Regions from separate parts of the Paenarthrobacter sp. TRD_SC_7 genome, predicted to be linked through region 2. Evidence: riboswitches for the same ligand, from Rfam matches in the RefSeq annotation. Region 2 holds a riboswitch; each other region holds the start of a gene.
The links. Region 2 has a riboswitch for cyclic di-AMP ahead of AC0J5Z_RS17885 (M23 family metallopeptidase). Riboswitches for the same ligand answer to the same signal wherever they lie in the genome.
Positions count from the first base shown of each region.

Region 1 (7,578 bases), 440 kb from region 2:
TCGCACTCCATGACCAACAACCTTCCCCAGCTGACCCACCCGGACGGCTCTCCAATCCGCGCCCTGGTGGTGGATGACGAACCCAGCCTCGCCGAGCTGATGAGCATGGGCCTGCGCATGGCGGGCTGGTCCGTTGCCGTAGCCGGCGATGGTCCGGAAGCAGTGAGCCTTGCCAAGGACTTCCGGCCCGACGTGCTGGTCCTCGATGTCATGCTGCCCGGTTTCGACGGCGTCGAGGTCCTGAACCGCATCCGCACTTTCGCCCCGGAAGTTCCCGCCCTGTTCCTCACCGCAAAGGACGCTGTGCAGGACCGCATCGTGGGACTCGCAGCGGGTGGGGACGACTACGTCACCAAACCCTTCAGCATGGAGGAAGTCCTCCTTCGCCTTCACCGGCTGGTCCAGCGTTCCGGCGTGGCAGCCATGGACACAGCAGAGCTGGCGGTGGGAGACCTCACCCTGAATGTGGACACCCGCGAAGTGACACGCGCCGGCGAGGATATTCCCCTCACAGCCACGCAGTTTGAGCTTTTGCGATACCTCATGGAGAACCCGAAACGAGTGGTAAGCAAAGCCCAGATCCTGGACCGTGTGTGGGACTACGACTTCGGCGGACAGGCCAACATCGTGGAGCTTTACATCTCCTACCTGCGCAAAAAGATCGAAGCGAACCACCCGCCCATGATCCACACCATTCGCGGTGCCGGATACGTTATCAAGCCTGCGGACTAAGCGTTGAGCAAACGTTCGGGAGTGGCCAATAAGCCACCGCGAAGTTGGCTCAACCCGTCCACCTGGCATTTGCGCACACGGCTGGTCCTGGTGGCTATGGCCCTGTTGATCGCGATTTGCGGTGCCGTGGGAGTGGTCAGCTACGCCTCCATGGACATGTTTTTCAACAAGCAGCTCGACAGGCAGTTGGAGCAGGCGTCCAGCCGCGCGAACAGCTTCGGCAGGCCGCCGTCGAACTTTCCCTCCTCCCCCTCAGGTAGGCCTGACCCGCTGGAGGCCAGAGGCCAGGCGGCGGGGACACTCAACGCGAGGATCGACGGATCCAGCGTGCGAAGCTCAGGTCTGATCGACGCCCAAGGCAACCGCGTCGCCCTCTCTGACGACGACGAGCAGGTTCTGCTCTCCCTCCCCGGGGACAACGGCCCTGTTGACCGATCATTCTCCAACGGCGACTACCGGCTCGTGGCAGTCGAAACTGCTTTCGGCGACGTGATCGTGACAGGGTTGCCGCTTGCGGACAAGCAAAGTGCCGAGGCCTCGCTGGTGTGGACCATGGTGCTGGTTTCGCTGGGCGGGTTGGTCTTGATCGGTCTGGCAGGCACAGTCATTATCCGCCGCACCATGCGGCCGCTTGAGCAGCTCTCCGAGGTGGCCACGAAGGTTTCGCGCCTGCCTCTCGACGCCGGCGACGTGGCACTTGCGGTGCGCGTACCGCCGTCGGCCTCCCATCCCGGAACGGAAGTGGGCAGCGTTGGGTATGCCCTGAATCAAATGCTGAACAACGTCTCCAGCGCCCTCGAAGCCCGGCAGGAAAGCGAAACCAAAGTGCGTCAGTTCGTTGCAGATGCTTCGCACGAGCTGAGGACGCCTCTGACTGCCATCCGCGGCTACACGGAGCTGCTGAGGATGACCGAGAACTTCACCGAGGACGGCCGTAAATCCTTGGCGCGCGTCCAGAGCCAATCCGAGCGCATGACCACCCTGGTGGAGGACCTCCTGCTTCTGGCAAGGCTGGATGAAGGGCAGCCGGTGAAGGTTGAGCCCGTGGACCTGACACATCTGGTGATCGAGACCGTCAGCGACGAGAAGGTCATGGCTCCGGACCACATCTGGCAGCTCCAGCTGCCCGATGAGCCCATCACCGTTCGCGGCGATGCCACCCAACTTCACCAGGTGCTGGCCAATTTGCTGTCCAACGCCCGAAAGCACACCAACCCGGGCACGACTGTGGTCACCGGCGTCATGCTCTCCGCAGACGGCAGCGCGGTGGTCACCGTGACGGACAACGGGCCCGGCATCCCTGAAGATTTCCAAGGCCGGATCTTCTCCCGGTTTGCCCGTGCTGATGCCGCAAGATCGGGGTCTGAGGGCACCTCCGGACTCGGCTTGTCTATCGTTGAATCCATCGTTTCAGCGCATGGCGGCAGCGTGGAAATGACCTCACGGCCGGGACACACGGAATTCGCCCTGCGACTCCCCACCGTCAGCAGCGAGGGTCCGTAACGAATTGAGCAAGGCGACTCACCGGCGTCGTGATCTCTGTTACCTAAATGTGACTTCTGCGGAAACCTCCTGTACCGTCGAAAGGGTGGGTCGTCCCTAGCAGGCCCACATCCGGGATGCGCCGAGCTCTGCCACTTCCCGGAGTCCGTTCTTTCTCCGAGGCAGAGACGGGGGACCCAGAGTCTCCGGGCCAGGCCTTTTTGGCCGGCCCTTGGGGTGAAGCCGCAGCATGATGCGCGGCCGGATGACCTCATCCGAACCCGACAGCTAACTCCGCAGGCGCTGAGAGGTAATCACATGTCTGAATTTAACGATCAGACGCGCCCTTCCGCGCGTCACCGCGACGAACACAACGCACCGCTCACCAAGTCGCAGTCCGTCCTCAAGAACGCAGCCCGCCAGGGTAAGTCCGGCCACCGCATGTCCGTAGTAGCCGGTGTCGTGGCAGCTGCACTGGGCGTTGCATCGCTCGGAACTGCCGCAAACGCCGCATTGACCCTCCCCGAGGCGAGCCGCGTAGCCGGAACCCAGGCCAGCGCCCAGGTCAACGCCAACAAGTCGGCTGAGATCTCCGCTTCCCTGAATGCTGCCGCCAAAAAGGGCGCAGCCGACAGGGCCGCTGCGGACAAGGCAGCTGCTGAGAAGGCTGCCGCTGATCAGGCAGCAGCCGCGCAGGCCGCGGCCGAAAAGGCTGCCGCTGATCAGGCAGCAGCCCAAGCCGCAGCTGAGAAGGCTGCTGCCGACGCTGCTGCCAAGCAAGCTGCCGACGCCGCTGCTGCCGCTGCCGCCGCGGAAGCCGCAGCAGCTGCCGCAGCTCCGAAAGCTGTAGACGACCCCGCTGCTGCCAAGGCGTACGCACTGAGCATCCTTGGCAACTACGGCTGGGGCCCGGGCGAGATGACTGCCCTGAACACGCTGTGGGAGAAGGAATCGAACTGGAAGACCACGGCGATGAACGCTTCCAGCGGCGCCTACGGCATCGTCCAGTCCCTGCCTGCTTCCAAGATGGCTACCGTTGGTCCTGACTGGGAAACCAACTACCAGACCCAGATCAAGTGGGGCCTGAACTACATCAAGGAGCGCTACGGATCCCCGTCCGCCGCTCTGGGCTTCCACTTGGCCAACAACTGGTACTAAGCCGGACTGCTTGATTGCCGCGCCCGTTGCCGCCGTTCGCACCAGTACCCACTGGAGCGGATGGCGGCAACGGGCGCGGCTTTGCCGTTTCACCATGGGTCCGCCGCCGAAGAACGCTACGTCTCCGGTTCGGCCTCCACCGCACCCCGCACGGCTGCGATGGAGGCGGCGACATCGCCTGCGTCCGTGGTCCAATTGCTCACGGAGATCCGCAAAATCTCCCGGCCCCGCCACGCCGAACCGGACATCCATACCGCTCCCTCAGCCATGAGCCGCTGGGTGATGCGGTGTGTGCGATCGTCACTGCCGAAGCTCACCGAAACTTGCGTGAACACGACGTCGTTGAGGACTTCCACACCGGGGATCGCGGCGAGGCCCTCAGCCAAAGCACGGGCATTTGCTGCCAGGCGCTCAACCATGGAAATCACGCCGTCCCGGCCCAGCTGCCTGAGTGCGGCCCAGACCGGAATGCCCCGGGCGCGGCGGGACATCTCCGGAACTTTCTCGAAGGGATCCCCAGGCCCGGCATCCGTGGCAATGAGGTAACTCGTGTGGACACTGAAGGCACGCCTCAGGACTTCCGGGCGGGCAACGATTGCCAGCCCACAGTCGTAGGGGACGTTAAGGGTTTTATGGGCGTCGGTTGCCCACGAATCCGCGTCCTCCACACCTGCCAGCCGGCCTCGCAGCTTCGGGCTCACCGCGGCCCACAAACCAAATGCGCCATCCACGTGCACCCACGCCCCGCGATCGTGGGCCACAGCTATTGCTCCCTCCATGGGATCGAATGCGCCGGAGTGCAGATTGCCCGCCTGCAGGCAGACCAACGACGGGCCGGGCTGCTGATCCATGGCATCGGCCAGCGCATCGGGAAGGATCCGTCCTTCGTCATCGGCGTCTACAGGGACGCATGCACCCAATCCGAGGTACCGCAACGCAAGATCCACTGCGGCATGGCGTTCCCGGCCGGCAAACGTGGTGATGCGTGGTGCGCCACTGAGGCCAAGCGCCTCAAGGTCCCAGCCTGCCTCGTCCATCAGGTACTGACGGCCCGCAGCCAGTCCAACAAAGTTGGCGGTGGTGGCGCCTGTGGTGAATCCGACGTCGGCGGTGGCGGGCAGATGCAGGAGATCCAAAAGCCAGGCGGCGGCAGATTCCTCGATGGCAGCGGCCGCGGGGGTGGCGAACCGGAGCCCGGTGTTCTGGTCCCAGGCGGAGACAAGCCAATCGGCTGCCATGGCGGCGGGCAGGGTACCGCCCATCACCCACCCAAAGAACCGTCCGGACTGGATAGCCATCAAGCCGGGCTCGGCCAGCGCTGCGAGTTCGTCCACCACCTCCGCAGCATCGGTGGCTTCGTCGGGGAGACGCGGCAGGATGCTCTTGGCCACCTGGTCGGCGTCGGACGAAGGGCGGACAGAACGGGTGGGAACCGACGCAAGCCAATCACCGGCGTGGACCATGGCCCGCTCCAATGCAGCACCGTACGCCTCCGGCATCGCAGACATGCGCACAGCCTACGCCCGGTTCACGGCTTGGAACAGACCGCGCAGAAAGGGCTAAAGGGTCAGCGTCAGGAGGTGACCGCCGTCGTCGTCCTTCACAGCACTGACGGTCACCGCCGAGTAGTCCGGGATTCGCCAGATGCCCGGCTCCAGCTCGCCGCCAGCGTCGCCCACCACAACGGTCCGCATCCCCGCCGCACGCGCAGCAGCGATCCCGGCAGGCGCATCCTCGAAAACCACGACGTCGGCCGGGTCGGCTCCCAGCAGCGCCGCCGCCTTCAGGTATCCCTCCGGGTGCGGCTTGCCGCGGGTGACAGACTCGGCAGTGACCGTTGTGGACGGCATGGTAAGCCCGGCCGCCTGCATGCGGATATCGGCAAGGATCCGGTCCGCGGAGGTGACCAATGCGATGGCGGCATCAGGCAGTCCTGCCAGCAGGGCTTCTGCCCCGGGAAGCGCGATCACGCCATCGGTCCGGGAGCGTTCCATCTCGCCGAGCTCGGCCGTCAGTGCCTCGAAATCAGCGCCAGCGGGAGCATACCGGCGAACAGTATCGCCGGCCTGGACGCCGTGGGAAGTGCGCAGGATCTCATCGAAATCCAAGCCGTATCGCTCGGAGAACTCGAGCCACACTTGCTCAACGATCGCTGTTGAATCCACGAGTGTGCCGTCCATGTCGAAGAGGACGGCACGGACGGTCAGCACTGATGGTTGGCCGGCAGGTTCGGCGGGATGGCTCATGGTTCCATCCTGCCTCACACTCATGCGGTGGTGCCGAAGTGTGACTTAGCCGTTAGGCCGCTGCGGGAGGTACTGCACCGCCCACTTGTTGCCGTCGGGGTCGGCGAAGTAGACGAAATGGCCCCAATCCTGGATGTCGACGTCGCTGACGTCCACGCCGTTGGCCTTGAGTTGCTCGTGCGCCTTGTTGATGTCCGCCACCACCACTTGCAGGCTCGGCGCCGACCCCGGAGGGTCGTCGCTGAGGCCCTCGCCGATGGCGATGGAGCAAGCCGAACCCGGCGGTGTCAACTGCACGAAGCGGATGCCGTCCATGGGACGCTCATCGAAATCGGCGTTGAAACCAACTTTGTTGACGTAGAAATCCTTCGCCCGGTCGACGTCGGACACAGGGACAAACACCAGTTCAAGTTTCCAGTCCATGCGCCACAGGCTAACGGGGCGCATGGAAAACCGGTAGGGGGCTCTCTTAGCCTGCCACGCCGTAGAGGCGGTCGCCGGCGTCGCCCAGGCCAGGCACGATGTATGACTTTTCGTTGAGCTTCTCGTCAATCGAAGCCAGGACGATCTTCACATTGGCGTCAGAGAGCTCTTCTTCCAACTTGGACAATCCCTCCGGAGCGGCCAGCAGGCAGATGCACGTGACATCCGACGCGCCGCGCTTGAAGAGGAACTTGATGGCCTCGCGCAAGGTGCCGCCCGTGGCGAGCATGGGGTCCAGGACAAAGATCTGGCGGCCGGTGAGGTCCTCGGGGAGGCGCTCGGCGTAAGTGATGATGTCCAGGGTTTCTTCGTCGCGGGCCATACCCAGGAAGCCCACCTCAGCGGTAGGGACCAACTTGGTCATGCCCTCGAGCATGCCAAGGCCTGCGCGCAGGATGGGGACCACCAGCGGAGTGGGCTTGGTGAACGCCGTGCCCACGGTCTTGGTGACAGGGGTCTCGATCTCGACTGGCTGCGTCTTGACCTCACGGGTGGCTTCATAGGCCAGGAGGGTGACGAGTTCTTCAGTGAGTTGCCGGAAGACCGGTGAAGGGGTGTTCTTATCCCGCAGAACGGTGAGCTTGTGAGCGACCAGCGGGTGGTCCACGACGAGTGTGCGCATCCCCCAAAACTATCATTGAGACATGAGCGCCACCGAGCCGTATCACGCAGAACACATGGCCTGGATGGGCCTTGCCCTGGAGGAAGCCCGGCTGGCGTTGAAAACTGACGACGTACCGATTGGCGCCGTCGTGTTGGGGCCCGACGGCGGCGTGCTGGGTTCCGGACGCAACGAACGGGAAGCGCACGGGGACCCGACCGCCCACGCGGAGGTCGTCGCCATCCGTCAGGCTGCTGCTTCGCTGCGTCAGCGCGCTCACGATGCGGGCGCCGATGGAGACGGCTGGAGGCTTGAGGACTGTACTTTGGTGGTCACCCTTGAGCCGTGTGCCATGTGTGCCGGGGCCATCGTCCTGGCCCGTATTCCCCGCGTCGTGTTTGGCGCGTGGGACGAGAAGGCGGGAGCGGTGGGCTCAGTGTTCGATATCCTCCGCGAGCGCCGCCTCAACCACTGGGTGGAGGTCTACGCGGGCATCCGCGAGGAGGAATGCGCAATCCTGCTAAGGGACTTCTTCGCCTCGCATCGGGTGGCCGGCGGGGAGCACCGCCCGGTCTGACTTTGCCGTACCTACTCGGGAGCAAGCCATGTCAGCCTCTTTCAACCACACCATCGTCTACGCAACGGACAAGCACCGTTCCGCGGAATTCCTTGCCCGAATCTTTGGGCTTCCGAAGCCGCAACCCATGTGGTCGTTCGTCACGGTGGCGTTGGACAACGGGGTCACGCTGGACTTCCTCCAGGCCAACGGGGACGTCGCACCGCAGCACTACGCCTTCCTCGTCAGCGAAGAGGACTTCGACCAGGTCTTCCTGCGGATCAGCGGGGAACACATACCGTACTGGGCCGACCCTGCCC
Region 1 covers NZ_CM149587.1:4,202,291-4,209,868, forward strand. Annotated here, with positions in the region: gene AC0J5Z_RS19930 (response regulator transcription factor) at 1-732, shown strand, start outside; gene AC0J5Z_RS19935 (sensor histidine kinase) at 736-2,235, shown strand; cyclic di-AMP (ydaO/yuaA leader) riboswitch at 2,369-2,529, shown strand; gene AC0J5Z_RS19940 (aggregation-promoting factor C-terminal-like domain-containing protein) at 2,533-3,372, shown strand; gene AC0J5Z_RS19945 (pyridoxal phosphate-dependent decarboxylase family protein) at 3,489-4,880, opposite strand; gene AC0J5Z_RS19950 (HAD-IA family hydrolase) at 4,932-5,618, opposite strand; gene AC0J5Z_RS19955 (VOC family protein) at 5,664-6,041, opposite strand; gene upp (uracil phosphoribosyltransferase) at 6,088-6,723, opposite strand; gene AC0J5Z_RS19965 (nucleoside deaminase) at 6,746-7,279, shown strand; gene AC0J5Z_RS19970 (VOC family protein) at 7,308-7,578, shown strand, end outside.
Region 1: it holds a riboswitch for cyclic di-AMP, as region 2 does, so the genes downstream of both, AC0J5Z_RS19940 (aggregation-promoting factor C-terminal-like domain-containing protein) here and AC0J5Z_RS17885 (M23 family metallopeptidase) in region 2, are expected to answer to the same signal.

Region 2 (7,578 bases):
AGCGACACCATACTGGGCACCACCACCGAGGGAATCCAGCGCTCCACCGACGGCGGGGCAACCTGGACCCTGGATAAGACCGGACCAGTGATTCAGTACGCCGCATTCGCCAACCCGGACGAAGCGGCAGGCGTCGCCCCTGACGGGACCACCTACTACTCGGCGGACGCCGGCAAGTCGTGGACCAAGAAAGGACGGATCGACGGTGAAGTTCTAGCCATTGCGGCCCTCAAGGGCGCCGACGGGAATCCCTGGATCTGGGCTGCCACGCCCGAAGGGATCGTTGTCTCCACCGGTGGAGGCACGAGCTACCGCCCCGCCGACGCCCCCTGACACGGGCCGACGGGGGTCGATTCCGACCGGGACCTCCGCAAGGAGGTCTCTGTCGGATTCCCCTGACCAATGCGTTCCTGGCCGCTGCTGAAACTATGGCCGCGCCGGCGGCGCTGCCGCTTGCCGGGTACGTATCGCCCTTCCGGCTTAGGGCTTTTCCGAAGTGACCTCTGAAAGGAGGAAACCTCGCCCAACAAGGGCAAGGATCCCTGCCCCGACGACGGCGACCAAGGGCGCCTTGCTGTCGTCGGGGCCGGTAGTCTGCGTCGGTGCAGTGGGCTGCGGAGGAGTTGTGGATTCCGCCTGTGTGGGTGCCGCGTCGGAGGCCGTCGAGAGAGTCGTCAGGTCCTGCCCGGAGTTGGCCGGGGCTCGGGCTGAGTCACACGAAGATATCGGGCCCGGAAGGTGCGACCTTACCCCCGCGTATGCCCTGGGTTTAAGGCCATCTACCGCATCCCGCCGCAGGGTGTGCCTCCACTTTGGGTGTCGCCATGCATCGCGCTTCACGGTATACGCCATAGTCGACGAAACGGCACGACTCTTGATGGACACGCCAATCCCATGGTAACGAAATTGTAACTTCTTACTCCTTTTGGTTAGTCTTGGATTCGTACATACCCGCCATGGGTATGCTGGCCCGTTTCGCCAAACCCCGTCGGCGGTCCATGACTTTCTAGATCCAGGCGGGGGCGGAGGACCCAACAGCGGTGCGCGTAGCACCTTGGGGTGAAGCCGGCCCTGCGATTGCCCGCCCATCGGCGGGGCAGCGGGGCGGGCCGGACAGTCCACTCGTCCGAATCCGACAGCTAACTTCGCCGGCGCCGAGAGGACCCCCGCATTGCATTTCCGTTCCCAGCACCGGCGCCGTCGCGCCGCCCCCATGTCAACTCCCACCAGCCCTGGCCGTGGGACCGCTTATCATCTTTCTTCGCTGCTTAACCGTGGCCCTCGGTTCGGTGCAGCGGCGGCAGCGACCGGCCTGATCGCCGCCTCTGTCTTATCCGCCGCGCAAGCGGAGCCCGGGAGATCTGGCGCTGCACCGAACCTTGTCCCGGCCGCTGAACCAGTCTCGGCCGCGCAGCCGATGATCGGCGCCGAAGCAGCGGCTTCCCTTTCTTTTGACCGCCCGCTCGTCGGTTCGCAGGCGGCGCCTGCTCCGGTGGCCGCCCCGCCAACAAAGGTAGAAGCAGCCCCGGCGGCTGCCGCCCCAGCCCCCGTGGTTGTCCCCCAGGCCCCGCCGGCTGAGTCTGCTCCCGGCCTCCGGGCACCTATGGCTTCGGTCAACGTCAGCTCACCCTTCGGCCTCAGGGTGAATCCGCTGACGGGAGCAACCGGAGAATGGCATACCGGGATCGACCTGACCGGAGCGTGCAGCACTCCGGTCTTCGCTGCCGGGCCAGGGACCGTCGTGGAGGCGGGCTGGAGCCAATACGGCGGGGGCAACAGGATCGTCGTTGACCACGGTAACGGACTGAAAACCACGTACAACCACCTGGCCAGCATCGGAGTCTCAGTCGGACAGGTCCTCGCCAAAGGTGCCCAGATTGCCGGGGTGGGGACGACGGGCAACTCCACCGGATGCCATCTCCATTTCGAGGTCATGGTGAACGACAAGACAGTGGATCCTGGAACGTTCATCTGAGCCGACAGTTCACCCCCGGCGGGCCGGCCGCTTCATGACCTGTGTGAGGAGCAGAGCCCATGAGCCACCGTATCAGCGCGATGATCGATGCCCACCCAAGAACGTCAGGGCTTGTGGACAAGGAGAAAGTTGGCTGAGTGTATTGCTGCCTGCTTCGAATGTGCCCAAGTATGTACTGCCTGTGCCGACGCGTGTCTTAGTGAGGAAATGGTCGCCGATCTGGTCGCCTGCATCCGCACCGACCTCGATTGCGCCGACATCTGCGCCGCGACCGGCACCATCCTCAGCCGCCAAACCGCCACCAACACCGACATCGTCAGGGCAATGCTCGAAGCGTGCCGGACCGCGTGTGGCGTCTGCGCCAAGGACTGTGAACAGCACGCGGAGATGCACGGGCATTGCACGATCTGTGCCGTGGCGTGCCGCCGTTGCGAGAACGCCTGTGCCTCCCTTTTGGAGACTCTCACATTACCGCTGGCACCTCTCAGGACTAGCAAACGCGCAGGGAGTTTTCTGCCATGGTGGGTTAGAGGGCGGAGGTTTGCGGTTGCGGCCGCAATCCGGCCATGGTGATTCCGACGAGCCGCAGCGCGGCACCAGCGTGACGGCACCCGGCTCAGCGGCCGGACAGGCTCCGGCTACCAGCCCTGGGATAGGTCACTGATGGTTCTTAGCTCTGCTCCCGGAAGTTCCTACTGACCCTTCACGTCCTTTGCTCCTTGGGCTGGATTGGCGCGGTCGCTGTTTTCGTCGTCCTCGACATTGCGAGCCTCAGCGGTGACAGCCCCGAGCTAGGCCGCCTGCTCTGGCTTGCCCTGCAAGCCACAGTCTGGTCGCTGCTCATCCCTTTGGCCCTGGGGTCCCTGCTGACCGGAACGGTCCTGGCACTTGCCACCCGGCGGGGACTCTTCCGCCACTACTGGGTTCTCCTGAAGCTCGCGCTCACCCTCATCGCCACAGTCGTCCTGGTCATGTATACGGATACCATCGAGCCGCTGGCGGACATAGCTAAATGCCCTGTCATGGCCGGCGCGCAAATGCCTTCACCGTTGCTGCACACCAGCGGAGCACTCGTGGTGCTTCTGCTGGCAACCATTCTGGCCGTCTATGAACCGCCCGGCATGACAAGCTACGGACAAAAGAAGCGCCGGACACGACTCCAACAAGTGCCATGATCGAGGCGGGAGCGCCAAACGTGCGCCAGGAAAGCAAATCGAGGCCGTGGGCTATGTCCAGGTCGCGGGCTTGCTGAATCACGGACACTGCCAGGAACCAGGTCCGATCTGCAACTACCGGAGGGCGGCTACCCTGCGCTCCGACAACTATCGGCCATAGGTGATTGACGTTGGATAACGCGGGCCGTACCATCCTGGCGCGTGTCTTGAAGCGGGGTCTTTCAAAGTTCGGACTTTCCGCCTTGAATCAGCCCATAAGCGGTTAGGAGCGGACTAAGCGAGCGATGGCCTCGGAGGCTTCCTGCAGCTTAGCCTCGGCTGCGTCTCCGCCGAGTTGGGCGGCATCGAGGACGCAGTGCTTCATGTGGTCATCGAGCAACCCCAGGGCCACACCGCGCAGGGCAGAGGTCAGCGCTGATACTTGGGTGAGAATATCAATGCAGTATTGTTCCTCATCGACCATCCGCGCGATCCCCCGCGCCTGGCCCTCTATCCGCTTGAGGCGGGCCAAGTACCGCTCCTTGTCGGTGATATAGCCGTGGTTTGCGTGGCCCTCGGCCCCTGTTTCAGAGCTGGGAGGCAGCTGTTTCGTGGTCATTCTATTCCTTGTGGGTAGCCGTAGATGGTAGTGGGTGTGGGTATCCCGTGCCGTCGCGGGAAGATCTGTTTTCCAGAGATTTCACTGTCAGATCGACCACACACCGGAACAGACAGGCCGACGCCCAGCGAATCACCTTACTTATGGTACTAGCGCGGTCCTCGTTTCCGGGCTCTACAGTCACGCTGTTGGTCCGGTTCATCCGCTTTTCCTCTTCGCTACAGGTACCCCCCAAGGGTATAACGTCGGCGATGGGGAATTCAAGACCACCCTCCTTTGTGAGCCGGACAAACGCGCCAGTCCGGCGCCGCTCGAAGCTTGTCAATTGATACCCCCATGGGGTATAGTCACGAGTAATTCAATACCCTCCCGGGGTATGGTGTTCCGGATGGCGAAAGCCGGTACGACGTGCCGCTGCCAGCTCCTCGCCACAATACGTCCGGAACCGAATTCTCAAGCAAGGAGACGATATGACTGACGTTAGCCATAGCAGCCACGGCGGTGAAGGAGCCGGCGGCCTGATGCAGTCGGAGCATGGATACACCTTGGATTTCGATTCCCAACCGCTCGGCAGCGGAACGCAGACGGTAACCTTCCGGATTGTTGGCCCGGCCGGACAGACCATGAATGAGTTCACGCCCACGCATGAGAAGGAACTGCACCTGATCGCCATCCGCCGTGACATGACTGGCTTCCAGCATGTCCACCCGATCAGGGACCAATCAGGGTTGTGGACTATCGCTCTGGACCTCACTCCTGGACCTTGGCGGATTTTCACGGACTTCCACCCGTCCGGACACCACGGGCCCATGACTTTGGGCATCGACGCCTCCGTCGCCGGCGAGTACATCCCGCAACCGCTTCCCGGTGTTGGACAGAGCGTGGACATCGGCGGCTACACCGTGACGCTTGAGGGCGGACTTGTTCCGGGTCAGGCGAGCGAACTTACATTCGGCGTCGCCAGGAACGGACAGCCGGTGACGGATCTGCAGCCATATCTTGGTGCCTTTGGGCACTTGGTGGCACTTCGCGTCGAAGACCTGGCCTATCTTCATGTCCATCCCGAGGGAGAACCTGGTGACGGAACAACCCAGCCGGGCCCGGACGTCTCATTCATGGCAGTTGCACCTTCAGCTGGTTTGTACCGTCTGCATCTGGATTTCCAGCACAAGGGCGCCGTTATTACCGCGCAGTTCACGGCGCCGGCCAAAGCGACGTCCACCGAGGGTTTTGCCGCAGGGGCCGCAACAGGTCCTGGCAAGCCCGGCGAGGAATCTCATGGCGACCATGGGAAGCATCACCACCACGCCTGACCTCCACCGTCAGCGGGGAATCCAACCGTGGTGCGCCTTCAACCTGGCCGTCGGCTGAGATCCGCCACCAATCCAGTCTCGCAGGAGGCTGAAGCCTCATTTTTCGCGGGCGGCCTCTGAGGCTGCCCCGCTGCATGGATGAAAGGAAACCCATGCGTTTGTTCGCAATCCGCGACTACCGCTATCTTTTCAGCGCCCAAGTCATCGCCTTGTTCGGCACTGGTCTGGCGACGGTGGCCCTTGGCCTGCTCGCGTACGAGTTCGCGGGCCCGCGCGCGGGCGAGGTCCTCGGGACAGCACTGACGATCAAGATGGTCCTGTACGTGATCATCGCACCTCTGGCTGCCGCATATGTCGACCGACTACCCCGCCGGGCGCTCCTTATCGCTCTCGACGTGGTTCGAGCTGCAGTGGTTCTTGCGTTGCCCTTTGTCACCGAGGTCTGGCATATCTACCTCCTGATCGGCCTCCTGCAGTCAGCTTCGGCGGCGTTCACGCCGACATTCCAAGCGGTGATACCCGACATCGTGGCCGACAAAGCCGCCTACACGCGTGCCCTGTCCGCTTCCCAGGTCGCCTACACCATGGAGAGCCTGCTCAGTCCCCTGCTTGCCGCACTCGCGCTGAGCTTCATGAGCTTCAATTGGCTTTTCCTGGGCACCTCGGTTGGATTCGTAGTCTCCGCTCTTCTCGTGATGTCGACACGCATCCCCAACGCGCAGCCAAGCGCCCACACCAAACCCTGGGACAGGGCTGCGGCCGGAATCAGAACATTCTTCAGGACACCGAGGCTGCGCGGCATCATGGCGCTGAACCTGGTTGTCGCGGCAGCGGGATCGATCGTGATCGTCAACACCGTCAACTATGTTCGCGATGAACTGGGCGGCTCCCAATCCGACGTTGCCTGGATGATGGCAGCCTCTGGTGGTGGAACTCTGCTGGCTGCGCTGGCACTCCCGCGTGTGCTGGACCGGATCACCGAGCGCACTGTCATGATGATCGGCGCCGCCATTCTCGTAGCCGGTAGTGCAGGGGCCGTTACGTTCAGTGCGGCTGGGATCGCTACCTGGGCGGGAACAGCGATCATCTGGGTGGTCATCGGTGCTGGAATGGCGATGATCATCACCCCGACGGGGAGGGTCCTCCGCGCTGCCGGCGAACCAAACCGGATACCGGAGGTCTTCGCAGCGCAATTTTCGCTCTCTCACCTAGCTTGGCTGATCACCTATCCCATTGCCGGCTGGCTCGGAACAAACGCCGGCTTGACCATAACGTGGTCTGCGCTGGCAATTCTCACTGTCACAGGAGCAGCAGCTGCCCTATACCTGTGGCCTCGCCATGATGGACACCATGACGCTGTTATTCCGAGCCCCGTGCATCCGAAGCCTGCGGCAAGTCACGTAGAGACGATTTCAGAAACCGGGGTGGCAGAAGGCACGCTGGCCGCGGGACAGTGCGCTTGTGTGCGTATTCCCTGAACAAAAGATCCCTGAACAAAGAGTCGTCGGTTTCCGACGTTCATAGAGCCGGCTGCCGGGACCCTCTGCGGGGTTCCGGCAACCGGCTCAAAAGTTTGTGGTGCCCCGGGGAATCTTGCCGTGAGACGTCTCGGGCGGATTAATGAGTTCGTCACTTAGGAGACCGGACAGTTCGCCGCAAGGGGACCTTGAGCCGGGGCGGTTTCCAGCGGTTATCGCAACAGGAAGGTTCTGATCATCTCATTGAGGGTGCAGCCGTCGGATCGTTGGCGGGGTCTGTCGTTGAGTGCATGGGCGATGTAATCAAGGTCTGTCTGGCTGTAGATCCTTGTGCCTGCGCATCTCGGTGCCCTGGCCCCAGGTCAGTGAGAGCCTCAGCTCGTCGGGAAGGGAGCCGCGGGTTCGTTCTTTTATGCGGGTTCGAGCTGGCTTTGGGGCCACGAAGTGGCGGTCGAGTCCTCTACTGCTCTCTGTCGAACATCCGGGCGACTCCTTGACCGTGGCCCTCCATCCGTCTAAGGCGGGCAACGGAGCGGGCCCTACTGCCCGTGTACTTAGGGCTGGGGCGTCATATGTGCCCGTCCGCTCCGGTGGCGCGGCTGGCCGTGGATGCGTTCGCGCAACTGATGCCCGGTGGTATGCCCCTGGGCGCGGTGACTTCAGGTCACCGCGCCCAGGATGCTTCGCCGAGAGTGTCAGCCGGCGTGGGCGTATTTGGCCGGGTCGGCGTCGAAGGCCGGTCCGCAGCCTGCGCAGCAGAACCAGTAGCGCTTTCCTTCGAAGTCACGGTAGAGGCCACTGGCCTCGGCCGCAGCCTTGACTACAGGCGTGCCGGCCATGACGGGGCAGTGGGCAATTGCGTCATTGTCTTGCGAGGGACGCTCGGTGAGAGTCAGGTCCTCTGTCGAAGTGTCCTTGGCGGAGGTGCTGCAGCAGCTTCCCATGGTGGGTTTTCCTTTCGGGGGTGGGGGGTTAGGCGTCGACCGGCTGCAGCGCGCGGGAGCGGGCTGCAGTCGGGGACGGGTTTACCGCGTGGCTT
Region 2 covers NZ_CM149587.1:3,759,987-3,767,564, forward strand. Annotated here, with positions in the region: gene AC0J5Z_RS17880 (F510_1955 family glycosylhydrolase) at 1-333, shown strand, start outside; cyclic di-AMP (ydaO/yuaA leader) riboswitch at 995-1,166, shown strand; gene AC0J5Z_RS17885 (M23 family metallopeptidase) at 1,214-1,975, shown strand; partial or broken gene AC0J5Z_RS17890 (four-helix bundle copper-binding protein) at 2,035-2,440, shown strand; gene AC0J5Z_RS17895 (DUF2269 domain-containing protein) at 2,695-3,150, shown strand; gene AC0J5Z_RS17900 (metal-sensitive transcriptional regulator) at 3,413-3,748, opposite strand; gene AC0J5Z_RS17905 (hypothetical protein) at 4,219-5,061, shown strand; gene AC0J5Z_RS17910 (MFS transporter) at 5,214-6,539, shown strand; gene AC0J5Z_RS17915 (YHS domain-containing protein) at 7,235-7,483, opposite strand; gene AC0J5Z_RS17920 (heavy metal translocating P-type ATPase) at 7,512-7,578, opposite strand, start outside.

Region 3 (7,578 bases), 910 kb from region 2:
AGCCACCATCCAGCCCCGAGGCGGCGAAGATGGGAACGGAGTAAGCCGTGACGATATGCAGGGGAAGTTGCCGACGCTCTGCCTCCCGCGCGGCCCAAACCAAGGCACATTGACCGTGCTCTGAACCGTCCACTCCCACGACGATGCCGCCTGGTTCCACGGCCTGATCCAGGCCGTCCTGTGGCTCTTCACTGTGTCTGCCGTGCTGGTCCATTGGGGGCCTGCCTCTCCACCTACTGCTTGATGTTCCGGCTATTCTGCCAGAGGTTCTCCGCGTCGGATTCCCTGACTGTTTCATTGTCAATGGCCGGAGCAGGAGAAACTCGGAAATTTCTCCTCCCAGTGCCCACTATTCTCGGTCAACAGTGGCGAATCAAGGCGACATCGGGCTATGTGCATAACGGTCCGGGCTCGGTTCCCGTCGGCCCACATTGCGCTGCGGAGGAACATCCAAAACGCGCCGTCCGGGAGGCTATCCATGGCCGAAAAAGTTCGGTAGTGTTCGAGTCACCGAATGGCCGGCAATCGTGTCTCACGACACACACTCCGGCCATTTATTTGCGGCCGCTTGGGGAACTCGGACGCGATCCCACGCGATGCCGCAAGGCACACACGTCAAGGAGGAACCAAGCAGTGTCACACACGCCTGATTCCGGCACGGAACGCACCACAACCGTGGTCATCGGGGCCGGCTTGTCCGGCTTGGCAGTTGCCAGCGAGCTCAGCCGCTACGGCGTGGGCTCAATCGTCGTAGACGGGTTTGGGGCCTTGTCCACTACAGGACCCTCCGTCCATACAGGGATGCTTCAACGCACCGATGCCGCAGATCCCGCAGCAATGCAGCAACGCAACGAGATCCTCCGCCACCTGCGGAACTACGCGGCCAACCATCAGCTGGACGTTCGCAGCACCACCCGTGCCGTCCGCCTTGATTTCTTGGGGTCAGACCCCTCCCGGCAAATCGGATACGGGCTGGCAGCCAGCATGACGACAGCGGGACTGAGGACCGGGCTTCACGTATCCGGCCCGCGCGAATCCACCCCTCGCCAATGGGCCGTCCACACAGCCAACGGTGTCCTCCTGGCGGACCACGTAGTAGTGACCCGCTGCGCCCAAAGCCAGTTGCGCCGCATGCTCGCCGAACTTGGGATAGCCGTGGGCCAGAACTTTGCGGCAGCCATGCGGGCACTGGGGATGCACCTTGTGGGCGTTGGGGATCTTATTACCCCGTCGCCCAAGGAAGTGCTCCGGCAAGCCAAAGCAGTTGGCCAGGCTATTTCATCCAAGGTAGCCCTGCCAGCAGCTCCCGGCATCGCTCTCGCCTAGCGCAGCGCAGCGCAGCACCAACAAGCACGGTACCTACACAGGCCTGACTCCCGCACCGGCCCGCCGCCAACGCGACCTGCCGATCCGCCGTCGTACTTAACTTTTTAGAACAGAACTTAACGCCAAAGGCCGGCGCCTCCGAAGACATTTGTCTTTGAAGGCACCGGCCTTTGAGCTGAAGCGTGAGGCTTATGCGCCTGCGCGTACGTAGGTCAGGGGACCCGTTGCGGTCAGCCAGCTGATCGGGTGGATGCCCGTCTGGTTGCCGTTGATGCCACCGCTGATGGCCTGGCCGTTGCCGATGTAGATGGCAACGTGGCCGGACTGGACAATCATGTCGCCAGGCTGGGGAGCGCTGACAACCTTGCCGTAGTTCATGAACTGCATCGGACCGAGGTCACCAACAGGGATGCCTGCAGAGCCGAGGGCCTTTTCGACCATGGCGGTGCAGTCTTGGAAGACACCGATCTGAGCGTAAGCCGAAGCAACCATGGCAGCGTTGACGCCACCGACTGCGGGGGCAGCAGCTGCAGGAGCGGCAGCCACAGGAGCAGCAGCAACCGCAGCCTTGGCGGCGACGGGAGCTGTTGCAGCAGCAGTGGTGACGGCTGCCTTCTTGGCCACGGGGGCCGCAACAACGGGAGCCGGCTTTTCGATGACCGGAGCTGCTACGGAAGCAACAGCCGGACGCTCGAAGTTGACGGTAGCCGTTGCCAGAGCGGTGACAACCTTGGTGGGTGCCTCGGATACGGTCTCAGCGACCGTTGCGGGACTGGAGTCGCGCTGAACCGGGGCCTCAGCTGCGTGAGCAGCAATGGAACCGGTCAAAACGAGGCCCGAGGCTGCTGCGATAACAGCTGCCTGGCGGCCAGCGCCGGAAGCGTTGCTGGCAACTGCCTTCGAGATGGAGATGAACGGATTAGGACGTACGCTGTCCGCCTTACGACGGCCGCGAAGAATGCGTGAAGACATGAAAGAGCCTCTCCCGATGCCTGCGAGGTTAGCTGTCGGATTCGGATGGGAGTCACCCGGCCACTATCCCCCGCTGTTCAGCGGAAGCTTCGTGACTTCACCCCAAGGCGCGCTCGAAAGCGGCCTAAATTGGGTTCCCCGTCTCTGCCGTAGGTTTGTCTGCGAACGGATTCCGGACTGCGGCAGAGCTAGGCAATCAGGCCGGAAGTGCCCGCTACGTGGAACAGGCACAGGTACTACCGTACGCGATGATTCCGCCGAAGTCACATTTAAGTAACGGGAACGGCGCTTCTGGCGTGTCGCGGTAACCGTTTCGAGATATTCGCAGGTACGTAGAAAACCGCGTTATTCCGCGGGAGTATCGCCGTCGGGGCCATTGGATGCGGCGAGTTTCTTCCGGGCGGTAACGGCAAGGTAAATAACGAGACCGGCAGCCACAACAGCCAACCCCACAATGCTCCACGGGAAGGGCTGGGAGGCGTCCGCTGCCGGCTCGCTGTTACCTGTTCCCGGAGCGGCGGTACCCGCCGTCGGTACTGCGGCTGACGGGGCTGACACCGTCGGTGAGGCACCAGCCGGGCCGCTGGCCGTCGTCGTGCTTCCTGCAGCGGCTGTGAACGTGAAGGTGCCCTCGATGGGGTGGGAATCGGAGCTGACCACCCGCCATACCACCGTGTACTCAGCTGCGGGAGCACCCTCGCGAAGCTTCTGAACGGCTTGGTTGTCGATGATTTCGACAGGACCGTCCGCCCAGTTCTCGCCGCCGGCGGTCACAGTTACTCCGGAACCGATCGCGAGCGGACGGTTGTTGAACGTGATGGAGACCGACGCCGGGACTTCCGCAATGCTGGCACCGTTGGCTGGCGTGGTTGATTCGGCGACGTCGTGCGCAGACGCCGGAGCCGCGGAAAGCAGCAGGGCGGATGCGAAAGCAAGGGCGGCGACGACGGCGGCCAGAAGCGGGCGGATGGTACGCATGGGGCGGTTTCTCCTAGTGTTGGCTTCCTTACAGACTAGGCGAATCGTTCGGAGGGCCCACACCGGACAACATAGGATTTGAGAGCAAACTCCCCTCGATCCCCGGAGACCTTCATGCTGAAACAAGGTTCTGCAGTCGACCGTTACTTCAAGATCTCCAAACGTGGATCCACGTACTCGCGGGAAATCCGTGGCGGCTTCGCGACCTTCTTCGCCATGAGCTACATCGTGGTCCTGAATCCACTGATCCTCTCCGGACCTGACTCGAGTGGAGCCTCCCTGGGCTTCACGGCCGTGGCCGCCACTACGGCTTTCGTCGCGGGCATCCTGACCATCCTTATGGGCGCATGGGCCAAGCACCCGTTTGCCGTGGCCACAGGCCTGGGCGTCAACGCCTTCGTCGCTGTCACAGTGGCCTCCCATCCTGGGCTGACTTGGCCGGACATGATGGGGCTCGTGGTGCTTTCCGGCATCACCATGCTCATCCTGGTGCTCACCGGCTTCCGCACCGCCGTGTTCAGGGCCGTGCCTGAAGCCCTGAAGACGGCGATTGTTGTGGGCATTGGACTCTTCATTGCACTCATCGGCTTGGTCAACGCCGGTTTCGTCCGCCGCATCCCCGACGCCGCCGGCACCACCGTTCCGCTGGGCCTGGGCGTGGATGGCAAGCTCATGGGCTGGCCGACGCTCGTCTTCGCCGTCGGCCTGATCCTGACCATCGCGCTGGTGGTCCGCAAGGTCCGCGGGGCGATCCTGATCGGGATTATCGTGTCCACGGCGCTGGCTGCGCTCCTTGAATTTACGCTGCACATCGGCCCGAGTTTTGACGGCGAAACAGTCAACCCGCGTGGCTGGTCCCTCGTTGCGCCAACCCTCTCAGAGTGGGGCGCTCCTGATCTTTCCCTGATCGGCAAGGCGAACCCGTTCGGCGCGTTCGAACACCTTGGTTTCATTGCCGCTGCGCTGCTGGCGTTCGTGATCCTTCTGAGCATCTTCTTCGACGCCATGGGCACCATGGTGGGCCTGGCCAACGAGGCCGGAACCGTGGACGAGAACGGCAACATCCCCAACGTAGACCGCGTCCTGCAAGTGGATGCGCTCGGGGCGATCGTGGGTGGCGGGGCCTCGGTTTCCTCCAACCAGATCTTCGTCGAGTCCGGTGCAGGCATCGGCGAAGGCGCCCGCACCGGACTCGCATCCATCGTCACCGGCGTGCTTTTCCTGGTGGCCATGTTCTTCACTCCGCTCATCAACCTCGTGCCGTTTGAGGCCGTGGCTCCCGCGCTGGTGGTTGTGGGCTTCATGATGGTCTCCCAGGTGGGCAAGATCGACTGGCAGGACTGGGGCGTCGGCATTCCTGCGTTCCTGACCATCGCCCTCATGCCGTTCACGTACTCGATTGCCAACGGCCTCGGCGCCGGCTTCATCTCCTACGTCCTGATCCGCACATTCCAGGGCCGCGCACGCGAAGTCCACCCCTTGATGTGGGCTGTGGCTGCCGCGTTCCTGCTGTTCTTCGGCATCGGAACTGTGGAGGAGTTGCTGGGCGTCAAGTAGATCCTCGCCGAGATGACATTTGATGCCAATGTTTGGCGCGAACATTGTCATTAAATGCCATCTCGCGGCGTCTACGGGGGCGTGATTCCGGGGTTCCAGACACACCCTTTACGACATGGCTGGTTTTAGGACTCCGCCTCGGGTGTGCTTGAAGCATGGGACCTAAAACCACCACCAACCTCACCGTAGATGTCTCCCCTGCCCCATGGACAGGTCGTTTCGATGGCGATGGCGCCGGGCACCGCCGGTGGTGGCAAGCCGTAGAACCCCACACCGCGTCCGCCGCCGCAGCAGCCTCGCGACCCGCCGTCGTGCTCGGTTTCTGCAGCGATGCCGGCGTCCTCCGCAACCAAGGGCGGGTGGGCGCTGCAACCGCTCCCTCCGCTATCCGCTCGGCGCTGGGTCCGCTGGCGTTCCACCTTGATCGTGACGTGTTCGACGCCGGTGATGTAGTCGTGGAGGACGACTCACTGGAGGCCGGCCAGGAGCGCGCCGGACGCGCCATTTCCGGACTGCTCGACGCCGACAACCTCACCGTTGTGCTGGGCGGCGGACACGAGACCGCGTTCGCCAGCTATCTTGGCGTGGCCGGTTCTGACGCGGTTCGCGGCAAGCGTCTGGGTGTGCTGAACCTGGACGCCCACTTTGACCTGCGGGACGAGCCGACGCCGAGCTCAGGCACGCCGTTCCTGCAGATGGCCCACGCGGAAAGCGCCGCTGGGCGCGAACTGCAGTACGCCGTCGTCGGAATTTCGGAGCCCAACAACACCCGAACGCTCTTCAACACCGCCCAGCGTTTGGGCGTGAAGTACCTGCTTGATGAGCTGTGCACGCCGGAAGCAGTGGAAGTCTTCGTTGCTGACTTCCTGGCCGGTGTGGATGTGCTGTACCTGACCATCGATCTGGACGTGATGCCGGCGTCAGTGGCGCCCGGGGTGAGCGCGCCCGCTGCCTACGGTGTGCCGCTGCCGGTGATCAGCGCGATCTGCCGCCAGGTAGCTGCGAGCGGCAAACTGCTGCACCTGGACGTGGCCGAGCTGAATCCGGAGTTCGACATTGATTCCCGGACCGCCAAAGTCGCGGCACGGTTGGTAAACACACTCCTCGCGTAGCCTTCCCGGGCCCTTTCCCGGCCGGCTTCCTCCGCTTAGCCTGTGTGGAGGAAAGGATGCCGATGCGCACACCTCTTGTGCAGGAAAAGTGGGCCTGGGTCGCGGGGCTGGCGACCGTTGCCCTCGGCTTGACCGCGCACATGGTCGCTGGCGGCAGCGCGCCGGCCATACCCCTCCTCCTGGCTTTCGCCGCACTCTGCTGCCTGGCCGCCCAACTGGTTGCCCGCTGGGTGCGCGGGCCCTTGTTGTTGCTGCTCCTTTCCGGGCTCGCCCAGCAGTTGCTGCATTTGGGTCTTGACGCCTTTGGAGGGTACTTCCCCGGCAGCGGGTTCCTGGATCACTTGCACAGCGGCCCGTTGGACGTGCCCGCAGAAGCCGGAGCCACCCCAGGCGGCGGCTCGGTCCACCTCATGCTCTACACGCACATGGCAGCGGCCATCCTCACGGTCCTTGTAGCATCCGGCGTCACAAAGCTGGCCGGACGTGCGTCATTGGCGGCAACCAAAAGCAATACAGCGTAGCCCTGCGAAAGCCAGGGAAATGAACTTTGTTCGCGCCGCATCCGGACGCCTAGTGTCGTTTGCACGTGGTGTACCCGAGAGGCCAGGGAGCTGCCTGCAAAGCAGCGCACGCGGGTTCGAATCCCGCCACCACGTCTTGGGGGCACAACCTCCCCGCGAGTTGGCATTTAGTGCCGATGTTCCGCTCAAACATTGGCGTTAAGTGCCATCTCGCGGCGGGTTTAAGCGATCATGAAAGCATGTCACCCAGGGTGGAGCCGGCGGACGGATTCCTGACCGACTACTACGAGCACGTGTCCGAGGACGACGCGCGCAACTACACCCCGGAGACGCTGCTGGAGCGGGCCCGCTACCACCGGTCTTTGGCGGAACGCCGCGAACCCGGGCAGGCGGTGATCGGCGTACTCAACGAGTCCGATGCCAGCGTTGTCGCGATCGTCACCGATGACATGCCGTACCTTCTCCCCTCCGTCACCGCAGAGATCGCCCGGGACACCGCTTCGCTCCGGCTCCTGGTCCACCCGACGTTCAGCGTCGACCGCGACCCTGCCACTCACCGCTTGACCGAAATCCACAGGGCACCACACCGCTCGGGGTTGCCTACCGGCGTCGAACCTTCCGCTGCCGGCTCTGCCGCCCGGCCGGTCACCCAACAGAACCCCGACGGCGGACCGCTCGCCGAAGCGTGGATGGCAATCGAAATCCCGCGGCTCCCGGATGAGGCGGCGGCGGAGCTCCTTGTCGGACGCCTGCAGAGAGTCCTGAACGACGTAAGGGCTGCCGCAGAGGACACCGAGGCAATCCATCAGGAACTGGCAAGCGCGGTCAGGACATTGGGCGAACTCGCAAGATCAGACCCAGAAGCCAAGGAATCGCAGGAGCTGCTGCGATGGTTGGGCGAAGGGAACTTTGTGTTCCTCGGCTATCGCGGGCACCGTGGGCTTGGCTTGCTGCGGGAATCAACCGACGATCGCGACGGAGGGTTCCCAGAGACAGGGGCCCACCTCCTCACGCTCACCAAATCCACGCGACGCTCCACGGTCCTTCGCCGCGCCTACCTGGATGAAATAAGCGTCGCCACGAAAAGAGGAACCCGCGAAGGCGCTGAGCAT
Region 3 covers NZ_CM149587.1:9,855-17,432, forward strand. Annotated here, with positions in the region: gene AC0J5Z_RS00060 (universal stress protein) at 1-214, opposite strand, end outside; gene AC0J5Z_RS00065 (FAD-binding protein) at 634-1,326, shown strand; gene AC0J5Z_RS00070 (NlpC/P60 family protein) at 1,516-2,298, opposite strand; cyclic di-AMP (ydaO/yuaA leader) riboswitch at 2,302-2,469, opposite strand; gene AC0J5Z_RS00075 (copper resistance CopC family protein) at 2,644-3,276, opposite strand; gene AC0J5Z_RS00080 (NCS2 family permease) at 3,391-4,833, shown strand; gene hutG (formimidoylglutamase) at 4,989-5,945, shown strand; gene AC0J5Z_RS00090 (hypothetical protein) at 6,008-6,466, shown strand; tRNA gene AC0J5Z_RS00095 (tRNA-Cys) at 6,531-6,601, shown strand; gene AC0J5Z_RS00100 (NAD-glutamate dehydrogenase) at 6,706-7,578, shown strand, end outside.
Region 3: it holds a riboswitch for cyclic di-AMP, as region 2 does, so the genes downstream of both, AC0J5Z_RS00070 (NlpC/P60 family protein) here and AC0J5Z_RS17885 (M23 family metallopeptidase) in region 2, are expected to answer to the same signal.

Region 4 (7,578 bases), 140 kb from region 2:
GCGTGCTGGGTTTCCACCGAGTCGTAGCCATGATCCCGCGGCATGTGGAAACCGAATTCTTTGTCCAACGCGGCCAGGAAGGATTCCTTGGGCTTCTCCCAGATGCCCATGGTGCGGTCGCCTTGAACATTTGAGTGGCCACGGACCGGACAAGCACCCGCCCCACGCTTGCCGAAGTTTCCCTGGAGGAGCAGCAGGTTAATGATTTCACGCAGGGTATCCACCGAGTGCGGTTGCTGCGTCAGCCCGAGCGCCCAGCAAATGATGGTTGCTTTCGAGGCAGCCATCATTTCGGCAGCCTTGGTGATTTCTGCCCGGGTCAGCCCGGTAGCCCGCTCGGTTTCGTCCCAGTCCAATGCCGAACGCGCTTCCTTGTAGGCAGCGAAACCTTCGGTCTGCTGCTCAATGAAGGAATGGTCGACGACGGTCCCCGGGTTGCGCTTCTCTTCCTCCAGGAGCAGGTGTCCCAGTGCTTGGAACAGCGCGAGATCGCCACCCACCTTGATTTGCAGGAACTCGTCCGCGATGGTGGTGCCGCCGCCGATCACACCATTAAGTGACTGCGGGTCCTTGAAGTTCAAGAGGCCCGCTTCGGGAAGCGGGTTAACCGCAACAATCTTTCCGCCGTTGTTCTTACAGTCACGGAGGGCGGACAGCATTCGGGGGTGGTTGGTTCCAGGATTTTGGCCAACCACCAGAACAAGCTCCGCATGGTGGATGTCCTCCAGGGAAACAGTGCCTTTGCCGATTCCGATGGTCGGGTTGAGGGCACTGCCTGAGGACTCATGGCACATGTTGGAGCAGTCGGGAAGGTTGTTGGTGCCGAGGCTTCGCGCAAATAGCTGGTACATGAAGGCGGTCTCGTTGGCCGTCCGGCCGGAGGTGTAGAACACGCACTTGTCAGGTGTAGTGGCATTGATGTGCTCACCGATCAGGGCGAAAGCCTCGGTCCAACTGATCGGCGAGTAGTGAGTGTCACCCGGCCTGATAACCACGGGCTCGGAGAGTCTTCCCTGGCTCCCCAGCCAGTACTCCGTCTTGTCTTCCAGGTCTGCCAGAGAATGTTTCGCCCAGAATTCGGCACCGACTGTACGGGTGGTGCTTTCCTCGGCGATCGCCTTGGCACCGTTCTCGCAAAACTCTGCGGGACTGCGCCTGCCGGTGATCGATTCCGGCCATGCACACCCCGGGCAGTCAAAGCCATCATGCTGGTTGACCCGGAGCATGGAACGGACCGTACGGGTTACTCCGGCTTGGGCGTAACCGCGTTCAAGGGCAACCGTGACAGCTTTGAGGCCGGCCGCGGCTTGTTTGGGCGGGTGGATTTGCAGGTCATCTTCGTTGATGTCCTGTTCTGGAGCATGCCTGTTCATGAATCCATCATTGCACTTTGTCACCAAGCCCAAAGCCGATCACGGCACCCCTCACGCGCCCAACGCACTCCAGTCCACAGGACCCGAAGGCGCCTTCCGTCGTTGCCTGGGCGCGGCTTTGCCGGTTTTGTCCTCCGGTGCCTTCGGCACGGGCAACGGTTTGCCCCAAGGTAACGCGAAGGCGGGGACCATCTCGCCTAATTGGACTCCATGGGGTGGCACCACCATCACCCCGTCCGCACCTGCCAGGCCACGCATCATTCCGGGGCCGGCATGCTGCGCTGGCGATGCCAATCCATACACCAGCTTGAAAGGCATCAGACGGGTCCGTCCGGGGTCCGCGTCGATTGTCGATCCACAGGGAACTTCACCCACCTCTTCCAAGCGACCATGGCCCAAAGCAGCAAGCAGGGGTGCGCCCACAGTAAACAACGCCATCATCGCGGCGAGAGGATTTCCCGGCAGTCCCAGCACGAACCGACCGTCCGGCAGCTCCGCCAGCACGGCGGGATGTCCCGGGCGCATGGCAATTCCATCGATCAGCAAACTGCCGCCAAGCTCTGCCACGGCTTTGCGGAAATGGTCGGTCCCCGACCGTCCTGTGCCGCCTGTAGTAATGACGACGTCTGCCGGCGGCTCCGTTTCGACGTAGGGGCCGTCGGGCGTCAGCTCGTCCAGTATCGGCTCGGTGTCCTGGAGTGCGGCAATCCAGTCCTCGTAGCTGTCGCCCACTTTGAGCTGCTCGCCCGCGATGCCGCCCAAAAGTTCGACGACGGCGCCCAATTGCGGGCCGAAGGTGTCCCTGACCTGTCCAGGCAAGGGAACACCCTGGGCAACGACTTCCGAACCCGTCAGGAGGAACCGAACCAGCGGTTTGCCGAGCACGTCCACGTGGTCCAGGCCAGCAAGCGCTGCCAAGGCAATGTGTGCCGGATTCAGCACCGTCCCTGCCTTGAGCAGGACATCACCCTCAGCAGCCTCTTCTGCAGCTTTACGGATGTGTTGGCCGTTGCGGGGCTCCCCCGGTTTGGCGGTGCCGCCCAGCGCAAGAACCGGCAGGCCGTCGTCGTCCGTGGTGATAACACCGCTTTCGCTGCGCAGTACTGCCTTGGCGCCGGGCGGTATCAGCCCGCCGGTGACAATGGGGCTCGCCTGGTGCGGTGCCAGCCGCTGTCCGGGCTCGCTGAGGATCCATGGGCCACTGCCGTTGACGGCCCATCCGTCCATGGCGGACGAAGCATAGTGGGGCATGTCCTGCACGGCCAAGGCATCCGAAGCCAAGGTGCGCCCGAGGGCAGAACTGAGCGGCACGGGGCCTGGCGGGATGGGAGCAGCAACCTCGAATGCTCGCTGCCGGGCCTCATGCCATGTGTGTGCCGCGTGATGGCCCTCTGCGGGGGCCTCTGTCATTCTCGGTCAGTCCCGGACTCCGAGTACTCCTTGGCAACTTTGCGTGCCAGGTCCAGTGCGGCATTCATGGATGCATCATCGCTGGCCTGGCCGATCCCGCGGGCCATGCCTGCCGCGTATCCGGCAATGAACGTGGTCAGGGGCGCCGCTGGGCGCACTACTGAATGCGCCGCCACTCCTGCGACCGCCAGGACCTCATTGACGTCCACTTCCACACCCTCAAGCTCGAAAGCCTGCAGCAGCGTGCGGCACCATTCCTCGAGCGTCTCTTCCTGGCTTTTCACGTCCGCCTCCAACTCGTAGTCAATGCCCAAGGCCGCGGCGTCCTCCCACGTATCCACATCATCGGTGGACCCCGCGGGGACGGCCACGTCCAGCACGTTCAGCCTAGCAAGCAGCCGGAACACTGAAGAGTTCGTTAACCCCGAGCCTTCGGAAGCTACGGCCACTTCCCTTTCCAGAGCCGCTGTACTGTAGGCCCCCAGGAGTGGCTGCTTCCGCCCGTCCCCGGAAACTGCCATCGCCCCTTCCACTCCGGGATTTGCTTCAAGGGCATCCCAAAGGAGGTCAACACCACGGGAAGCATGCGGCATATCGCATGCCAGCACGAGCGTCCACAGGGTGTTCGAACCACTCCTCTGCAGCGCAGCCATGCCGGCCGCAATTGCCGCGGCCGGCCCGGCGAATGCCGGTTCCTCCCGAGCCCTCAAGACACCGCTCGGCAGTGGTCCCCTGTCCTTTGGCTCATCGTTGGGAGCGTCCGGCCCCACCACAACCACCGCCGAAGCACCCCGGGCAGCCTGCAGGGCATGCGAAAGGAGCGTGTCGCCGTCGTACTTCAACGATGGCTTGGGCACGCCACCGAGACGGGTGGCCCGGCCACCCGCCAAAATCACGGCATTGAACTCCATCCGCCCAGATTACCCGGGACGGACGGAGACCAGCAGAAATCGATCAGGCAGCGGATTCCGGCAACAGGAACGGGTCCCAGTCCGGCGCAGGTTTCTCGAGTTCCTTGATCTGCCACATGGTTCCCTGGGGCACGCCGGGCGTGAAACGGAGTTTCCAACCCATTTCTGCCAGCGTGTGGTCGCTCTTGGCGTTATTGCATTTCAAGCACGCCGCAACCAGGTTTTCCCAGGAATCCGCGCCGCCCCTGGATTTGGGGTGGACGTGGTCTATGGTGTGCGCTGTTTTCCCGCAGTAGGCGCAGCGATGGCCGTCGCGGCGAAGGACCCCGCGGCGACTCACGGCGGTAATCCTGTTGTACCGGGGACGGATATAGCGGTTGAGGAGGATCACGGAAGGTCTTCCGAGAATCTCCTGTGGCCCGACGACAGGCTCGTCGCCTTCGGCCACTACGCTAGCTTTCCCAGTCAGCACAAGGACCAGCGCCCGGCGGAATGTTATTACCGCCAGCGGTTCATATCCAGCATTCAGAACGAGTGTGCGCATGCACGTACCTCTTCACGGCCGCACCCGTCAGGGGCACGAGGGCCGGCTGCCCTCTGCATGTACGGGCTGTGGATCGACAACACAAGGGTAAGCACTTATATGCCGTATCAACGAATTTTTCTGTCGTTTCGCGTGCGGTGTCGGCAAGAGTTCATGCGCGGTTAAGGGATGTGGCGGAAATCGGGGCCCCTCTGCGTGTCGCCACCACCTACTTTGAGGGGCAGATCTGGACCGACACACCTTGTTCGCCGCGTGTCGGAAGGCTTTCAGAACCAAAGTGGGTGGCGGCCGCCCGCTTCCACGAGCCAACCACCCGCCAACGTCCGACGGCGGCACCCACCCGAACGCCGTCGTCGAACCCATAGAGCCGCCTCACCTGCTACCGCGACTGACGCCACTCACATTCTCTGGTGCCAACCACACGGGCCGGCGACGCTCGGATGTGGGTGTCGCCAGGCAATTGGTGTGGCGTGGACGAATACGGGTAGCAGTTAAAGCAGAACACCCCGCCGGCCGAAGCCTGCGGGGTGTTCTTGCGCGATGTGGATCAGCCGTTGACGCGGATGAAAACCGGGCCGGAGCCGACGTTGGCGCTGAAAAGTGCCGTGGTGGATCCGTTCCATCCACCGTGCACTGCCTGGCCGTTGCCGACGTAGACAGCGATGTGGGCCTGTCCAGCCAAACCACCGTTGGCGTAGTAGGCGAGGTCGCCGGGCTGGGCTTCTGCTGCACTGACGGTGCGGCCCAGGGAGAGATAGCCGGCGGGCCAGTCGTGGAAGTTGATGCCCACGGCAGCCAGGGAGTTGGTCACCAGCATGGTGCAGTCCTGGGTCACGCCGAGCTGGGCGTAAGCAGCTGCAGCGATTGCTGCGCCGAGGCCGCTGGAAGCCGCCGGGGCTGCCGGAGCGGGGGTTGCGCTGCTGACGGCAACGGTCGCGTTGGCTGCCGGAGCGGCGTTGGCGGTAACCGCCGTTGCCGCTTTGGATTCAACCTTGGCTTCAACCTTGGCCGGAGCTTCTTCCACCACCACGGGAGCCGGGGCTTCCACCGTGGTGACCACGGGGCGCTCGTAGGAGATTGCCACAGTGGAGTCCGCGGCGATGGTGGCCTGGACTACCGACTGCACGTCCAGAGTGGACGTGGACGTGGAGTCACGATCCACGTTGGTGTCGGCAGCGTTGGCGGCGATGCCACTGGTCAGGACCAGGCCTGAAGCTGCGGCAATAACTGCTGCCTGGCGGCCCACGCCACCGGCGTTGTTGCTTACGGCCTTGGCGATGACGGCAAGCGAGCTGGTCTTAGGGGCCTCAGCGCGGTGCCGTGCAATCTTGTTTGCACTGGTCATGATTTTCTCTTTTCGTATCCGAGTGCAGTTGGGGGTGCACGCGGGTAGTGGGCTGGCCAGCATTGGGGGCATGCCGGCCGACCCCGAACCGGATTATTTCTCTAGCGGAGGGTGTAGAACGAGGAGGTGCCGGTGGACGCTACAGAGTGCAGCAGCGTTCCTTGACCGGGGTTCAAAGCGCTGATCATCATGCCGTTGCCGACGTAGATGCCCACGTGGGCTCCGCCGTTCTGCATGACGAGGTCGCCGGGAGCAGGACTGCTGGTGGGCGTCATGGCCGTCCAGGCGTTGACGCGGGGGATGCTGATGCCGGCCTGTGCATAGACCCACTGGGTAAAGCCTGAGCAATCCCAACCGTTGGGTGTGGTTCCGCCCCAAACGTAGGGCGAACCGATGCCGGTGTAAGCAATGGCGGCAAGACCGGAGGCAGCGGCACTGGAAGCCGAATCCTTGGCCTTGGAGGACTTTGCGGAGACTGCTTCGGCGGTTTCTTCGCTGGTGGTGGCCGCTGCACGCTCGGTAACCCGCGCTGCGCGCTGGACTACCTTGGGGGCTGCCTTGGTAGCCACGGTGGGGCTCTCGAAGGAAACGGTTGCTGTTGGCGCTGCGGTGACCACTGCAGTAACAACCAGCTGTTGGGTGCTGGAGGCTTCCGACTTGGAAACGTCGGCGTCTGCTGCTTGTGCCGGTACGCCCACTGTGAGGACGAGGCCTGAGGCTGCTGCCAGGACGGCGGCCTGGCGGCCCACGGTTCCTGCGTTGGATGAAACAGCCTTGGAAAGAGTGTTCAACGGGTTCGTACGAACCGTTTGGGCGCGATGGCGCGCAGGGGTAGTGCGTGATGACACGTAGGTAGCCTCTCCCAATGCCTGCGAGGTGAGCTGTCGGATTCGGATGGGAGTCATCCGGCGGCGCTGCTTCCAAGGAAGCTTTGCGACTTAACCCCAAGGCCTTCTTTCGAAGACCAGAAGTGGTTCCCCCGCCCCTGCCAGACGATTTATGCGAACGGACCTTGAGTGGTGGCAGAGCTAGGCAATCCACTCAAGTGCACCGGCCCCCTAAAAAGCCGATGCGCTCTGTACGCTACAACAGTTGAACGCGAATGTCACATTCAGGTCACGGGGCGTCCCGCGAATGCGAGAGGCAACCATCAACTGGCTTTTAGAGCCAGCCCATGGGGTCTACCACTTCACCGTTGACCTGGACCTCAAAGTGGAGGTGGCAGCCGGTGGAAGCGCCCGTGGTGCCGCTCAGGGCGACGGTATCGCCGCGGTTGACGGTCTGGCCAACCTTGACGGTGAAGGACGAAAGGTGGTTGTACGTGGTCTCGAGGCCGTTGCCGTGGTCCACGACCACGCGGTTGCCTCCGCCGTATTCGTGCCATCCGGCGAAAGTGACCTTGCCGGTGGCTGCCGCGTGCACAGCCGTGCCGCACTGCGCAACGAAGTCCTGGCCGCGGTGGAAATCACCGGCACCACCCGTGAGGGGGCTGATGCGGTAACCAAAAGGGGATGCCGTGGTGAGCGTGTCAAGGGGGCTGGCCATGGTGCCGACGGATGAGGCACGCTGGATGCTCCCGGCCGACTGCGCACTGAGCAACTGCTTCAGCTTCCCGTCGGGGTCGGCTGCAGTAGCCACGGCGGCTCGGCTGAAGTCAATCTTGGCGGACGCGGCGGCGGAGACCTCGGGCTGGCTGCCGGCAGGGGCGGCTACGGCGAGGGCAGACTCAGTCTGGCCTGATTCCGAGGTTGCCATGACGGGACTTGTGGCAGGCAGGCCGACAGTCAAGGCAAGTCCGGTGGCGGCAAGCGCAACACCAGCCTTCTGCCCGACGCCGCTGGCAGCGGCGAAATCGGCAACCTGGCGCAACGGGCTCTTACGGCGGCGCACCTGACGCTCGGTGTCGCGAGGCCGGATCTCCGTTACGACGGTGGCTGGCCGCAGCTCAGCAGCGGGGCCGGACGCGCGGCGGCGGCCCCTGACGTTCTGCGATGT
Region 4 covers NZ_CM149587.1:3,904,521-3,912,098, forward strand. Annotated here, with positions in the region: gene AC0J5Z_RS18570 (FdhF/YdeP family oxidoreductase) at 1-1,373, opposite strand, end outside; gene AC0J5Z_RS18575 (molybdopterin molybdotransferase MoeA) at 1,425-2,783, opposite strand; gene AC0J5Z_RS18580 (NTP transferase domain-containing protein) at 2,780-3,694, opposite strand; gene AC0J5Z_RS18585 (HNH endonuclease) at 3,738-4,238, opposite strand; gene AC0J5Z_RS18590 (NlpC/P60 family protein) at 4,786-5,583, opposite strand; gene AC0J5Z_RS18595 (C40 family peptidase) at 5,685-6,431, opposite strand; cyclic di-AMP (ydaO/yuaA leader) riboswitch at 6,436-6,597, opposite strand; gene AC0J5Z_RS18600 (M23 family metallopeptidase) at 6,745-7,578, opposite strand, start outside.
Region 4: it holds a riboswitch for cyclic di-AMP, as region 2 does, so the genes downstream of both, AC0J5Z_RS18595 (C40 family peptidase) here and AC0J5Z_RS17885 (M23 family metallopeptidase) in region 2, are expected to answer to the same signal.